Actinocorallia herbida: one gene and its partner. The protein of the gene in region 1 interacts with the protein of each later gene in a pairwise test. Links are inferred from orthologs where the notes say so. Each region holds a gene or a part of one and is shown in the gene's direction. Other genes may lie near its edges.

Region 1 (6,464 bases):
CGTCGTCTCGCTTGGTCGACGCCGCCGCATCCCCGGTCTCGCGCCAGCGGACCGACGAGATCCGCAGGGTGGCCGCGCGCCTTTTCGCCGTCTCCGGGTACTCGGCGACCACCATGACCGACATCGCCAACGCGGTGGGGATCCTGCCCGGCAGCCTCTACCACCATTTCGCGGCGAAAGAGGAGATCGCGGTCGAGATCCTCACGGAGCTGGACCAGGAGCTGAGCGCGCTGGCGGCGAAGACGTCGCGGCGGCTGACCTCGATCGACGGCGGGCCGGAGGAACGGCTCAGGTACGTCGCCCGCGAGGTGACGGAGCTGTCCATCCGCAGCCGCGCCGCCCTGCGCCTCTACTCCTACGAGGCGCCGAGCGTGGCGACCGAGCGCTTCCGCACCGCGCTCAAGCTCCAGGCGCCCGCGCTGGAGAAGGTGTGGAAGCGGGCCACCGAGGGCCTGGTCCCCGCGTCGGAGGCGCGCGCCCGCGATCTCGGGCTGCTGCGCTTCGCCCTGCACCACCTCACGCTCAACGCGGCGCTGAACGTGCCGTCCCAGGCCGACGCCGTGCACATCGCGCGGCAGACCTGCGACCTCCTGCTCGAAGGGCTGGTCACCGACTGCCCCGACGACCGGACCCTGGACGACTCCGCGGCGATGCATGCGGCCCGCGCGGCGATGGCCGAGTGGCCGGCCCTGCACGAGCCCACCGGGTCGGGCACCCGGGAGGACATCATCGCCGCGGCCCGCGCCGAGTTCGCCCGACGCGGCTACAGCGCCACCACCATCCGCGACGTGGCCGAGGCCGCGGAGGTGCGGATGGGCACGCTCTACCGCAGGGTGGACTCCAAGGAGGAGCTCCTCAAGGAGGTGCTCGGCGGCTACACCTCGAGCATGGACCTGGCGCTGCGCAGCGTCCTGACGACCGGTACCTCGGTCGCCGCCTCGGTCGACGCGTTCGCGCTGGTCTTCGTGCACGGAAAGCGCCGCTTCCGCCAGGAGTCGGACATCGTGAAGTTCAGCTCCCGCGGCCTCCGCGCCCCCAGCGCCCCCTTCCAGGAGTACTTCGAGCAGACCCAGAATCGCTTCCGCCTCCTGGAGCGGCTGCTCACCCAGGGCATCGCGGACCGGTCGGTCCGCCCCATCAGCGACCCGGGCCAGCTGGGCCCGCACGTCCGCGCCGTCGTCTGGCTCCCCTACCAGGACTTCGGCCGCACCAGCGCCCCCCGGACCCATGCCTTCCTCCGCGGCTCCCTCCTCCGCGGCTTCCTCACCCCCCGCCGCTGAGAGCGCCGCCCGGAAGAGGCCGCCCGGAGCCGAATGCGGCGGACACGGCGTCCGAGCGCGTCCATCCCGATCCGGCCGTCTTGAGCCGGAACGTTCCGGCGAGGTCGGGGGTTCGGGGGCGGGGTCAGGCGAAGCGGATGCGGACTTCGCAGTTGAGGGCGGCCTCCAGGGCGGTGTGGAGGCGGCTTTCGGGGACCCGGCGGCTTTCGGCGCGGGCGATGGTGACCGTCACCAGCTCGTCGTCGTCGGTGTAGCTGCGGGTGACGTCGGCGACGACGCCGAAGCGGTTCAGCACGCCGAGGGCGTCGTCGTCGGTGCCGCGGCTGATGTACGTGGTGACGCCGAGTTCGGCGGGGAGGCCGAAGGCGGACACGCACAGGTCCGCGTAGTCCTGGGCCGAGCGGCCCTGGTCGAGGTCTTCCGCGATGAACTCGATCTCGCGGCGGCGGTCGGCGAGGCGCGCGCCGGGGGCGGCGATGACCTCGAGGTCGAGGGCGGCGAGCCGCCCGATTCCCGCTTCGTACTCTGCTCGGGTCAGCGCGCCTTCGGCGTCGACGATCACCCGGATCACTGCGGTAGGCACTCCACGAACGTATCCCACTCCCGAATATGGAGCAAATAGTTGGTCACGGGCTAGGGTGTCGCCATGCTCATGGGAACACGGCCGCGCCCCGCCATCCTGCTCGGGCCCGCCTTCATCGCCGCGGTCGCGTACGTGGACCCCGGGAACGTCGCCACGAACGTCACCGCGGGCGCGAAGTACGGCTACACCCTCGTCTGGGTCGTCGTGCTCGCGAACGCGATGGCGGTCCTCGTCCAGTACCTCTCGGCCAAACTCGGCCTCGTCACCGGGCACTCCCTCGCGGGCGAACTGGGCCGCCGGCTCCCCCGGCCGGCCAGGATCCTCTACTGGCTCCAGGCCGAGGCCGTCGTCATCGCCACCGACCTCGCCGAGGTCGTCGGCGGCGCCATCGCGCTGTGGCTGCTCTTCGACCTTCCGCTCGTGCTCGGCGCGGTCCTGACGGCCGTGGTCTCCCTCGCCGTCCTGCGCGTCGGGGACAAACGCGGGCAGAGCGCGCTGGAGCGCGTGATCATGGGGTTCCTCGCGCTCATCGCGGTCGGGTTCGTCGCGGGGCTGTTCGTCGGGCCGCCCGATCCCGGAGAGCTCGCCCGCGGACTCGTCCCGACCTTCGCCGGGAACGAGAGCGTGCTGCTCGCGTCCGGCATCATCGGGGCCACCGTCATGCCGCACGTCATCTACCTCCATTCGAGCCTGACCGTCACCCGGCTGGACCGGCGCGGCGCGGGGCTCTCGATCCCGGCCCTCCTCGCGGCGACGCGGCTCGACGTGGTCGCGGCGCTGCTCGGCGCCGGAGTGCTCAACCTGTCACTGCTCGTCGTCGCGGCGGCGAACCTGCACGGTGCGCCGGGCACGGGCACGCTGCAGGGCGTCCACGAGGTGATCACCTCGGAGCTGGGCGCGGGCGTCGCGCTGCTGTTCGCGGTCTCGCTGCTGGGCTCCGGGCTCGCCTCGACGTCCGTCGGCAGCGCCGCCGGGGCCGAGGTGATGCGCGGGCTGCTGCACCGCCGCGTCCCGCTGCTCGCCCGGCGGATCGTGAGCGTGGTGCCCGCGGTCGTCGTGCTGGCGCTGGGCGCCGAGCCGAGCGCGACCCTCGTGCTCTCCCAGGTCGTGCTCTCGCTCGGCATCCCCTTCGCGCTCGTCCCGCTCGTCATGCTCACCAGCCGGCGGGACGTCATGGGGGAGCACGTCAACAAATGGGGCACGACGGTGGCCGCGAGCTGCGTCGCCGCGCTGGTGATCGCGCTGAACACGGTGCTGCTGTACCTCACCTTCCACGGCTGACGGCTTGACAACATGTTCCAGCGCCGTCCCTCCGGCTTGACACAGTGTCGGTTGTGCGCGGTGCCGGATCGCCCCAGCATGAGCCGCATGACCGAGCACATCACCGAGCACTGGCTGGACAACGCACCCTTCTCCGGCGGCTCGCCCCGGACCGCGGACGTCACCGACCCCGCCACCGGCGCCGTCTCCGGGAAGGTCAGGCTGGCGAGCGACGCCGACGCACGGGCCGTCATCGCCTCGGCGAAGCGCGCGGTGCCGGGCTGGGCCTCGACGTCCCTCGCCAAGCGCGCCAAGGTGCTCTTCCGCTTCCGCGACCTCCTCGACGAGCGCAAGGAGGAACTCGCCGCGATCATCACCGCCGAGCACGGCAAGGTCCTGGACGACGCGGTCGGCGAGGTCAGCCGCGGGCTCGAGGTCGTGGAGTTCGCGTGCGGGATCCCGCACCTGGTCAAGGGCGAGTTCTCCGAGCAGGTGTCGACGGGCGTCGACACCCACTCCAAGCGGCAGCCGCTCGGCGTCGTGGCCGTCATCAGCCCCTTCAACTTCCCCGCCATGGTGCCGATGTGGTTCTTCCCGATCGCGATCGCGACGGGCAACACCGTGGTGCTCAAGCCCAGCGAGAAGGATCCCGGCGCGTCGCTGTGGATCGCCCGGCTGTGGCAGGAGGCGGGGCTGCCCGACGGCGTCTTCAACGTGCTCCAGGGAGACAAGGAGGCGGTCGACGCGCTGCTCGACTCGCCCGACGTGCAGTCCGTGAGCTTCGTCGGCTCCACCCCGATCGCCCGGTACGTCAACGAGCGGGCTTCGGCCGCCGGGAAGCGCGTCCAGTCGCTCGGCGGCGCGAAGAACCACATGGTCGTGCTGCCGGACGCCGACCTCGGCCTCGTCGCCGACGCCGCCGTCAACGCGGCCTTCGGCTCGGCGGGCGAACGCTGCATGGCGGTCAGCGTGCTCGTCGCGGTGGGGCCGATCGCCGACGACGTCATAGCCGGGATCGTCGAGCGGGTCGGCACCCTGCGGGTGGGCGACGGCACCCTCGGCTGCGACATGGGCCCGCTCGTCACCCGCGAGCACCGCGACAAGGTCTCCGCGTACGTCGACGCGGGCGTGGCGGCCGGGGCGAAGCTGGTCATCGACGGCCGGGACCTGCGCGTCGCCGACCGGCCCGACGGCTTCTGGCTCGGCCCGACCCTCTTCGACCAGGTCACCACGGACATGACCGTCTACACCGACGAGATCTTCGGCCCGGTGCTCGGCGTCCTGCGCGTCGGCACCTACGAGGAGGCCATCTCCCTCGTCAACGCCAATCAGTACGGCAACGGCGCGGTGCTGTTCACCCGCGACGGCGGGGCGGCCCGGCGCTTCGAGTTCGAGGTGCACGCCGGGATGATCGGCATCAACGTGCCGGTTCCGGTCCCCACCGCCTACTACTCGTTCGGCGGCTGGAAGTCCTCCCTCTTCGGCGACACCCACGCGCACGGCATGGAGGGCGTCCGCTTCTTCACCCGCGCCAAGGTCGTCACCTCACGCTGGCCCGACCCGGCGACGAACCCGTCGACCGGCCTCGCCCTGGCCTTCCCGACCAACGACTGACAGGACGGCCGCGGCGCGCCGTGGCAGGATCGGCGCATGGTCTCGGAGCACTCTCTCGACCCGCTCGGCGACACCCACGTCGAACGCCTCGACCTCCCGGTCCGCGTCTTCAACAGGATCTGGCGCGCGCGGCTCTACACCGCGCGCGAGCTCGCAGCCTGCGAGCCCGCCGCGCTGCGCGCGCTGGGCCTGCGCGAAGAGGACCTCGACGGGATCCGCACGGCCCTGCTCCCCTATGGGGTCTCCGGACCCCTCACGAACCCGGACCGCGCCCACGGGCCCGGTAGCGGCCTGTCGAAGAACCCGGCTACGCCGGGAAACCCACCACCGGGCGGCACCCATGAACCCGAGGACGAACTCTTCAGGGACCCGGCTACGCCCGAGAGCCCACCACCGGACCCTGCTCACTAGGCCCGATGACGGCCCCTCGAGAACCCGGCTATGCCGGAGAGCCCACCACCGGGCGGCACCCATGAACCCGAGGACGAACTCTTCGGGAACCCGGCCACGCCGGGAGCCCGCCACCGGGCTGTGCCCAAGGGACCGATGACGGGCTCTTGGGAGGGACCGGCTTCGCCGGGGAGCCCGGCACCGGACCGGTGGCCTCGGGGGTCAGAGGGCGGCCAGGAGACGGGTTTCGAGGGCCGCCGGGGCGGGGGTGACGAGGGTGACCGTGCAACGGGCGTCGCCGAGGAGGGCGAGAAGCGCGGCGAACTGGGCCGGGGGCTCGTCGGCGAGCAGGTGCTCGGCGTCGGTGACGGTCAACGCGCGAGGGGTGAGGTCGCGGAGGGAGTCGTAGAGGGCGTCCCAGTTGCGGCCGAAGTACGGCGGAAGGGGCAGGGCCCGCGCGGCCTCGGTGAAGAAGGCCGCGCGGGTACAGCAGGCGCGTCCGTCGAGGGTCCCGGCCGCGGCGGGCGCGGCGGTGGTGACGGTGAGCCACGCGGGCAGCGGGCGGTCGGCGGACGTCATCGGCGGCCTACAGCTTGTAGAAGTCGGTGTAGTGATTGGGCGTGAACCAGGTGGCGCCGGTGCTGCGGTTGACCACGATGCGGTAGGCGTCGCGGGCGGCGCCCTGCGCGCGGCTGTACACGTCGTACTCATAGTAGGTCGCGTTGGTCGGGAGCTGGCCTTCGCGGTTGTAGTGCCGGCCGCCGGTGTAGTTGTACTTGCCGTCGGGCCAGGAGTACCAGCCCGCCGTGGTCGGGAAGCCCTTGGCGGACCAGTTCGCGCGGGCGGTGCGCGCGGCGGCGCAGGTGGACAGGGTGCAGGTGCTGTACACCGCCGCGTGCGCGGGGGTGACGGCCACGACGCCGCTCAGGGCGCTGGCCCCGGCGACGACGGCGGCGGACAGGGTGATCCGGATCGAGCGGGGACGGTGCTGGGTGGGCAACGCGGTCTCCTTCGAAGGGGGTCGGAACCCGGCCATCGTCACACGTATGACCGAACCATCACCGTCAGAGGAGTCAAGATTCTGTGAACTCTCCCGCACGTCCGTCGGACGCGGTGTGAGGGCCGTCATGCGCGCGGGGGCGGGCAGGGCGTGGACCTGGGGGGTTACCGCGGTGTGCCCAGGCGCCGCGGAAGTGCCCTCTTCCAGGGCGAACGGCCCGCGCGCGAGGCTCGAAGCCGAACCTGAGGAGAAATCATGATCTTGGTCACCGGTGTTTCCGGAGCGCTCGGCGGGCTCGTCCACGGCGGGCTCGCGCGGCTCGCGGACGTGACGGCGG
Region 2 (6,466 bases), 5.6 Mb from region 1 along the record:
CAAGGTCGTCGACTGGCTGGTCACCAACTTCAAGAACGCGCACGGCGTGGACCTCTCCAAGGACAAGATGGCGCTCCAGCGCCTGCGTGAGGCCGCGGAGAAGGCGAAGATCGAGCTGTCCTCCTCCTCGGAGACCACGATCAACCTGCCGTACATCACGGCCTCGGCCGAGGGCCCCCTGCACCTCGACGAGAAGCTCACCCGGGCGGAGTTCCAGCGGCTCACCTCGGATCTGCTCGACCGCTGCAAGGCGCCGTTCCAGCAGGTCATCAAGGACGCCGGGATCACGGTCAACAAGATCGACCACGTGGTCCTGGTCGGCGGCTCGACCCGCATGCCCGCGGTGACCGAGCTGGTCAAGGAGCTCGCCGGCAAGGACCCCAACAAGGGCGTCAACCCCGACGAGGTCGTGGCCGTCGGCGCCGCGCTCCAGGCCGGCGTCCTCAAGGGCGAGGTCAAGGACGTCCTGCTCCTCGACGTGACCCCGCTGTCCCTCGGCATCGAGACCAAGGGCGGCATCTTCACCAAGATCATCGAGCGGAACACCACGATCCCGACCAAGCGCTCGGAGACCTTCACCACGGCCGACGACAACCAGCCGTCCGTGGAGATCCAGGTCTACCAGGGCGAGCGCGAGATCGCGGCGTACAACAAGAAGCTCGGCACCTTCCAGCTCACCGGCCTGCCCCCGGCGCCCCGCGGCGTCCCGCAGATCGAGGTGGCCTTCGACATCGACGCCAACGGCATCGTCAACGTCTCGGCCAAGGACCTCGGCACCGGCAAGGAGCAGTCGATGGTCATCTCCGGCGGCTCCGCGCTGCCGAAGGACGACATCGAGCGGATGATGCGCGAGGCCGAGCAGTACGCCGAGGAAGACCGCCGGATCAAGGAGCAGGCCGAGATCCGCAACCAGGCGGAGACCCTCACCTACTCGACGGAGAAGTTCGTCAAGGAGAACGAGGACAAGCTGCCCGAGGACCTCAAGAAGGAGGTCACCGACGGCATCGCCGAGGTGCGCAAGGACCTCGAGGGCACCGACACCGACGCGATCAAGGCGTCGGCCGAGAAGCTGGCCCAGTCGTCGCAGAAGCTCGGCGCGGCGCTCTACGCCCAGCAGCAGGCCGACGGCTCCGCCGACACCGCCGCACCCGGCGCCGACCAGAGCGCCCAGGACGACGAGGTCGTGGACGCCGAGATCATCGACGACGACAAGGACGCCAAGTGAGCAGTTCTCAGGAAGAACCGGTGATCCGCGACTCGCGGCGCATCGATCCTGAGACGGGCGAGCTGCGGACTCCTCCCACCGAGGAGGAGTCCGCGGCTCCGGCCGACGAAGCGGTCGATGAGGCCTCCACCGAACTGCGCGAGCAGCTCGAGGAGCGCACCAAGGACCTTCAGAGGCTCCAGGCCGAGTACGTGAACTACCGCAAGCGGGTGGAACGCGACAGGGTGGCCGTGCGGGAGCAGGCCATCTCGGGCGTGCTCACCGACCTGCTGCCGATCCTCGACAGCATCGACAAGGCCCGCGAGCACGACGAGCTCGTCGGCGCCTTCAAGTCCGTCGGGGAGTCCCTGGAGACGACCCTCGGCAAGCTGGGCCTGGAACGGTACGGGGCGGTCGGCGATCCGTTCGACCCGAACGTGCACGAGGCGCTGACCCACGTCCCGTCCGCGGACGTGGAGGAGGACTCGGTGCTGGAGGTCTACCAGCCCGGATACCGGATCGGCGAGCGCGTCGTCCGGCCGGCCCGTGTGGTCGTCGCCGGCCCGCAGGCCTGAACTGACACCGGTCCCGGGGGCGGCGGCCCGCCCCCGGGACGAGATCCGCAGCACATTTCGAAGGGGAGCCGGTGAGCACCAAGGACTACCTTGAGAAGGACTATTACAAGTCCCTCGGTGTCGCCAAGACCGCCACCCAGGACGAGATCAAGAAGTCCTACCGGAAGCTCGCTCGCAAGTTCCACCCCGACGCCAACAAGGGCGACGCCGAGGCCGAGGAGCGCTTCAAGGAGATCTCCGAGGCCTACGACGTCCTGTCCGACGACAAGCGCCGCAAGGAGTACGACGAGGTCAGGGCGTACGGGGGCGCGTTCCGCGGGGGCGGTCCGGGCGGAGGTCCGCAGGGTTTCGACCTCAACGATCTCTTCGGCAGCAACGCCCCGGGAGGGGCCGGCGCCGGCGAGCGCCTGGGCGACCTCTTCGGCGGCCTCTTCGGCCGCGGCGGCGGCCAGACCCGCACCACCTCCACCCGCAGGCCGCGGCGCGGCCAGGACGTCGAGTCCGAGGTGACCCTGACCTTCAGCGAGGCGCTGGACGGGATCACGGTCCCGCTCCGGCTGTCCTCCGAGGCGCCCTGCCAGACCTGCCGGGGCACCGGAGCCAAGGCGGGCACCCTGCCTCGGGTCTGCCCCTACTGCGAAGGCACCGGCCAGGAGACCCGCAACATGGGCGGTTTCGGGTTCGCCGAGCCGTGCAGCCACTGCCACGGCCGCGGCATGGTCGTCGACGACCCGTGCCCGACCTGCAACGGCAGCGGCCGGGCCATCGGCACCCGCACCATCCAGGCGCGCATCCCCGCGGGCGTCAAGGACGGCCAGACCATCCGGCTCAAGGGCAAGGGCGCGCCCGGCGAGAGCGGCGGCCCGGCGGGCGACCTGCTCGTCAAGCTCAAGGTCTCCGGACATCCCGTCTTCGGCCGCGACGGCGACAACCTCATGGTGACCGTCCCGGTGACGTTCCCCGAGGCCGCGCTCGGCGCCGAGATCATGGTGCCGGTGCACGGCGGCCAGCCCGTCAAGCTGCGCATTCCCGAGGGCACCCCGAACGGCAGGACCTTCCGGGTGCGCGGCAGGGGCGCGACCCGCCGCGACGGTTCCAGGGGCGATCTCCTGGCGACCATCGAGGTGAACGTGCCACAGAAGCTGACGGACGAGGAGCGCAAGTCGCTCACCGACCTGTCGGAGACCCATCGCGGCGACGACCTGCGCCAGACCCTGGTGCAGCAGGCTAGGGAGGGGTAAGTGGACTTCCCCGACGACACCCCGGTCTATGTCATCTCGATCGCGGCGCAACTGTCGGGTCTCCACCCGCAGACGCTGCGCACCTACGACCGCATGGGGCTGGTCTCCCCCGGCCGGGCGTCCGGCCGGGGCCGCCGGTACTCCGCGCGCGACATCGCGGCGCTCCGCGAGATCCAGCGGCTCTCCCAGGAGGAGGGGGTCAACCTGGCGGGCATCAGCAAGATCCTCGAACTCCAGCGCTCCAACGACGAGCTGCGCAATGAGCTCGGACGGCTGAGACGGCTCGTCGAGGAGCTGGGCAACGAACTCGAGTCCACCCGTGCCGTCGCCGCCAGACTCGCGCAGATGCGCGGGGAGGGGCGCGGGGGCGATCTGGTCCCGATCCGCCAGACCGGGGTCGTCCTCTGGCGAAAGCAGCAAGACTGAAGGATTTTTGAACCCGGGGGTTTGATCCAATGGACTACAAGCTGACCAACAAGAGCCAGGACGCGGTCTCGGTCGCGGTCCGCCGGGCGGCCTCGGAGGGCAGTCCCCAGGTCGAGCCGGCCCATCTCCTCGCGGCGCTGCTGGCGCAGAGCGAGGGCACGACGGTCCCGCTGCTGGAGGCGGTGGGCGCGGACCCGTCGGCGATCCGGCGGCGCACGGAGGAGCTCATCGCGAACCTGCCGAAGGCGCAGGGATCGACGGTGGCGGCGCCCCAGACCTCGCGCCAGCTCCTCGCCTCGCTGAACACCGCGGCGTCACGCGCCCGCCAGCTCCAGGACGAGTACGTCTCCACCGAGCACCTCCTGGTCGGCCTCGCGACGGACGGCGGCCAGGTCGCCGACCTGCTGCGCGAGTACGGCGCCTCCCCCGACGCCCTGCTCGACGCGTTCGAGAAGGTCCGCGGGCACGGGCGCATCACCAGCGAGAACCCCGAGGACACCTTCCAGTCGCTCGAGAAGTACGGCGTCGACCTCACCCAGAAGGCGCGGGACGGCAAGCTCGACCCCGTCATCGGCAGGGACGGGGAGATCCGCAGGACCGTCCAGGTGCTGTCGCGGCGCACCAAGAACAACCCCGTGCTCATCGGCGAGCCCGGCGTCGGCAAGACCGCCGTCGTCGAGGGGCTGGCGCAGCGGATCGTCACCGGCGACGTGCCGGAGTCGCTGCGCGACAAGCGGCTCATCTCGCTCGACCTCGGCGCGATGGTCGCGGGCGCGAAGTTCCGCGGCGAGTTCGAGGAGCGGCTCAAGTCCGTCCTGAACGAGATCAAGGAGTCCGAGGGACAGATCATCACGTTCATCGACGAGCTGCACACCGTCGTGGGGGCGGGCGCGGCCGAGGGCGCGATGGACGCGGGCAACATGCTCAAGCCGATGCTGGCGCGCGGTGAGCTCCGCATGATCGGCGCGACCACGCTGGACGAGTACCGCGAGCGGATCGAGAAGGATCCCGCGCTGGAGCGCCGCTTCCAGCAGGTGTTCGTGGGCGAGCCGTCGGTCGAGGACACCATCGCGATCCTGCGCGGCCTCAAGGGCCGGTACGAGGCGCACCACCAGGTGCAGATCTCCGACTCGGCGCTGGTCGCCGCGGCCACGCTGTCGGACCGCTACATCACCTCGCGGTTCCTGCCGGACAAGGCGATCGACCTCGTCGACGAGGCCGCCTCCCGGCTGCGGATGGAGATCGACTCCCGGCCGGTCGAGATCGACCAGCTCCAGCGCACGGTCGACCGGATGAAGATGGAGGAGCTCGCGCTCGCCAAGGAGTCCGACGAGGCGTCCCGGCAGCGGCTGGAGAAGCTCCGCGCCGACCTCGCCGACAAGCAGGAGCACCTGCACGGCCTCGTCGGCCGCTGGGAGCAGGAGAAGGCCGGCCTGAACCGGGTCGGCGAGCTCAAGAAGAAGCTCGACGACCTGCAGAGCCTCGCCGAGCGGGCGCAGCGCGAAGGCGACTTCGAGACGTCGTCGCGGCTGCTGTACGGCGAGATCCCGACCCTGGAGAAGGAGATCTCCCAGGCGTCGGAGGAGGCCGAGACCCGCGGCGCGATGGTGAAGGAGGAGGTCGGGCCCGACGACGTCGCCGACGTGGTGTCGGCGTGGACGGGGATCCCGGCGGGGCGGCTCCTGGAAGGCGAGACGGCGAAGCTGCTGCGCATGGAGGACGTCATAGGCGCCCGCCTGATCGGGCAACGCGACGCGGTCATCGCGGTGTCCGACGCGGTCCGCCGCTCCCGTGCGGGCGTCGCCGATCCCGACCGGCCGACGGGCTCGTTCCTGTTCCTCGGCCCGACCGGCGTCGGCAAGACCGAGCTGGCGAAGGCGCTCGCGGACTTCCTGTTCGACGACGAGCGGGCGCTGACCCGGATCGACATGTCGGAGTACTCCGAGAAGCACAGTGTCGCCCGGCTCGTCGGAGCCCCTCCCGGTTACGTGGGATACGAGGAGGGCGGGCAGCTCACCGAGGCGGTGCGCCGCAGGCCGTACAGCGTGGTGCTGCTCGACGAGGTCGAGAAGGCCCACCCGGAGGTCTTCGACCTGCTGCTCCAGGTGCTCGACGACGGCCGCCTCACCGACGGCCAGGGCCGCACCGTCGACTTCCGCAACACCATCCTCATCCTCACCTCCAACCTCGGGTCGCAGTACCTGGTCGACCCGTCGCTGAGCAAGGAGGCCCAGCGGGAGGCGGTCATGAAGACCGTCCGGATGGCGTTCAAGCCAGAGTTCCTGAACCGGCTCGACGACGTGATCGTCTTCGACGCGCTGTCCCAGGACGAGCTCGCCGACATCGTCGACCTGCAGGTGCACCGCCTGGCCGACCGGCTCGCCGACCGGCAGCTCTCGCTCAAGGTCTCGGCCGACGCCCGCGCGTGGCTCGCCCGGACAGGCTTCGACCCGGCTTACGGCGCCCGTCCGCTGCGCCGCCTCGTGCAGACCGCGATCGGCGACCAGCTCGCCCGCGGCCTCCTGTCGGGCAAGATCCGCGACGGCTCCGAGGTCACCGTCGAGGTCGACCCGGCGACGGACAAGCTGGCGGTCCACTCCACGGTCCCGCTCAGCAAGCGCTGATCCGGCGCCTTTCCCCGGCCCGCACCCCCTCCCCGGGGGCGCGGGCCGCTCCATTTTTCGACCTTTCCTCCGCACCGTGCCGGGTGAATTCCGGGCACTTCACAGAAAGGTGTTGACGTCCGGTGCGGGGCCGGGCTAATGTCTCCGTCATGGAGATCTGATCCCTTCCGGTCGAGCCGCCGAGCGGCTCCCGCAGCACGAGGTGGGCCTGAGGCGCCGTGGAGCGCCCGCCATCACAGCGACCCCACCTGTGCACCCTTCTCATCGAGACAGTGCGCCTGTCGGCTCCTTTGCCGTTCGCCTTCGGCTACCGGACCACGCGCCTTCTCTTTCACCGGACCCTTTCCGGAATTCCTTCATGCGCCCCGGCCGACAGTTCTTTTCCGCGAGCCCATG

The links.
Region 2: the proteins of EDD29_RS15690 (region 1) and grpE interact in binary tests that used the Escherichia coli proteins (3 or more experiments, as listed by UniProt). The link is inferred for Actinocorallia herbida from one-to-one orthologs.

What each region holds. Positions count from the first base shown.
Region 1 is NZ_RJKE01000001.1:3,351,282-3,357,745, reverse strand. What follows is about bases 1,038-4,035. They hold EDD29_RS15690 (Nramp family divalent metal transporter), read left to right. Parts: upstream 1,038-1,926; coding sequence 1,927-3,144; downstream 3,145-4,035. Other genes in these bases: EDD29_RS15685 (CoA-acylating methylmalonate-semialdehyde dehydrogenase), read left to right, coding at 3,232-4,035; EDD29_RS15695 (hypothetical protein), read right to left, coding at 1,405-1,863; EDD29_RS15700 (TetR/AcrR family transcriptional regulator), read left to right, coding at 1,038-1,280. In the rest of the region: more of EDD29_RS15700, read left to right, coding at 1-1,037; more of EDD29_RS15685, read left to right, coding at 4,036-4,737; EDD29_RS15680 (hypothetical protein), read left to right, coding at 4,774-5,148; EDD29_RS15675 (barstar family protein), read right to left, coding at 5,350-5,706; EDD29_RS15670 (ribonuclease domain-containing protein), read right to left, coding at 5,714-6,127; EDD29_RS15665 (NmrA family NAD(P)-binding protein), read left to right, coding at 6,383-6,464. UniProt on the Escherichia coli protein: H(+)-stimulated, divalent metal cation uptake system. Involved in manganese and iron uptake. Can also transport cadmium, cobalt, zinc and to a lesser extent nickel and copper. Involved in response to reactive oxygen.
Region 2 is NZ_RJKE01000001.1:8,917,880-8,924,345, forward strand. What follows is about bases 1-3,000. They hold grpE (nucleotide exchange factor GrpE), read left to right. Parts: upstream 1-1,221; coding sequence 1,222-1,779; downstream 1,780-3,000. Other genes in these bases: dnaK (molecular chaperone DnaK), read left to right, coding at 1-1,225; dnaJ (molecular chaperone DnaJ), read left to right, coding at 1,851-3,000. In the rest of the region: more of dnaJ, read left to right, coding at 3,001-3,020; EDD29_RS40615 (heat shock protein transcriptional repressor HspR), read left to right, coding at 3,021-3,446; ATP-dependent chaperone ClpB, read left to right, coding at 3,476-6,070. UniProt on the Escherichia coli protein: Participates actively in the response to hyperosmotic and heat shock by preventing the aggregation of stress-denatured proteins, in association with DnaK and GrpE. It is the nucleotide exchange factor for DnaK and may function as a thermosensor.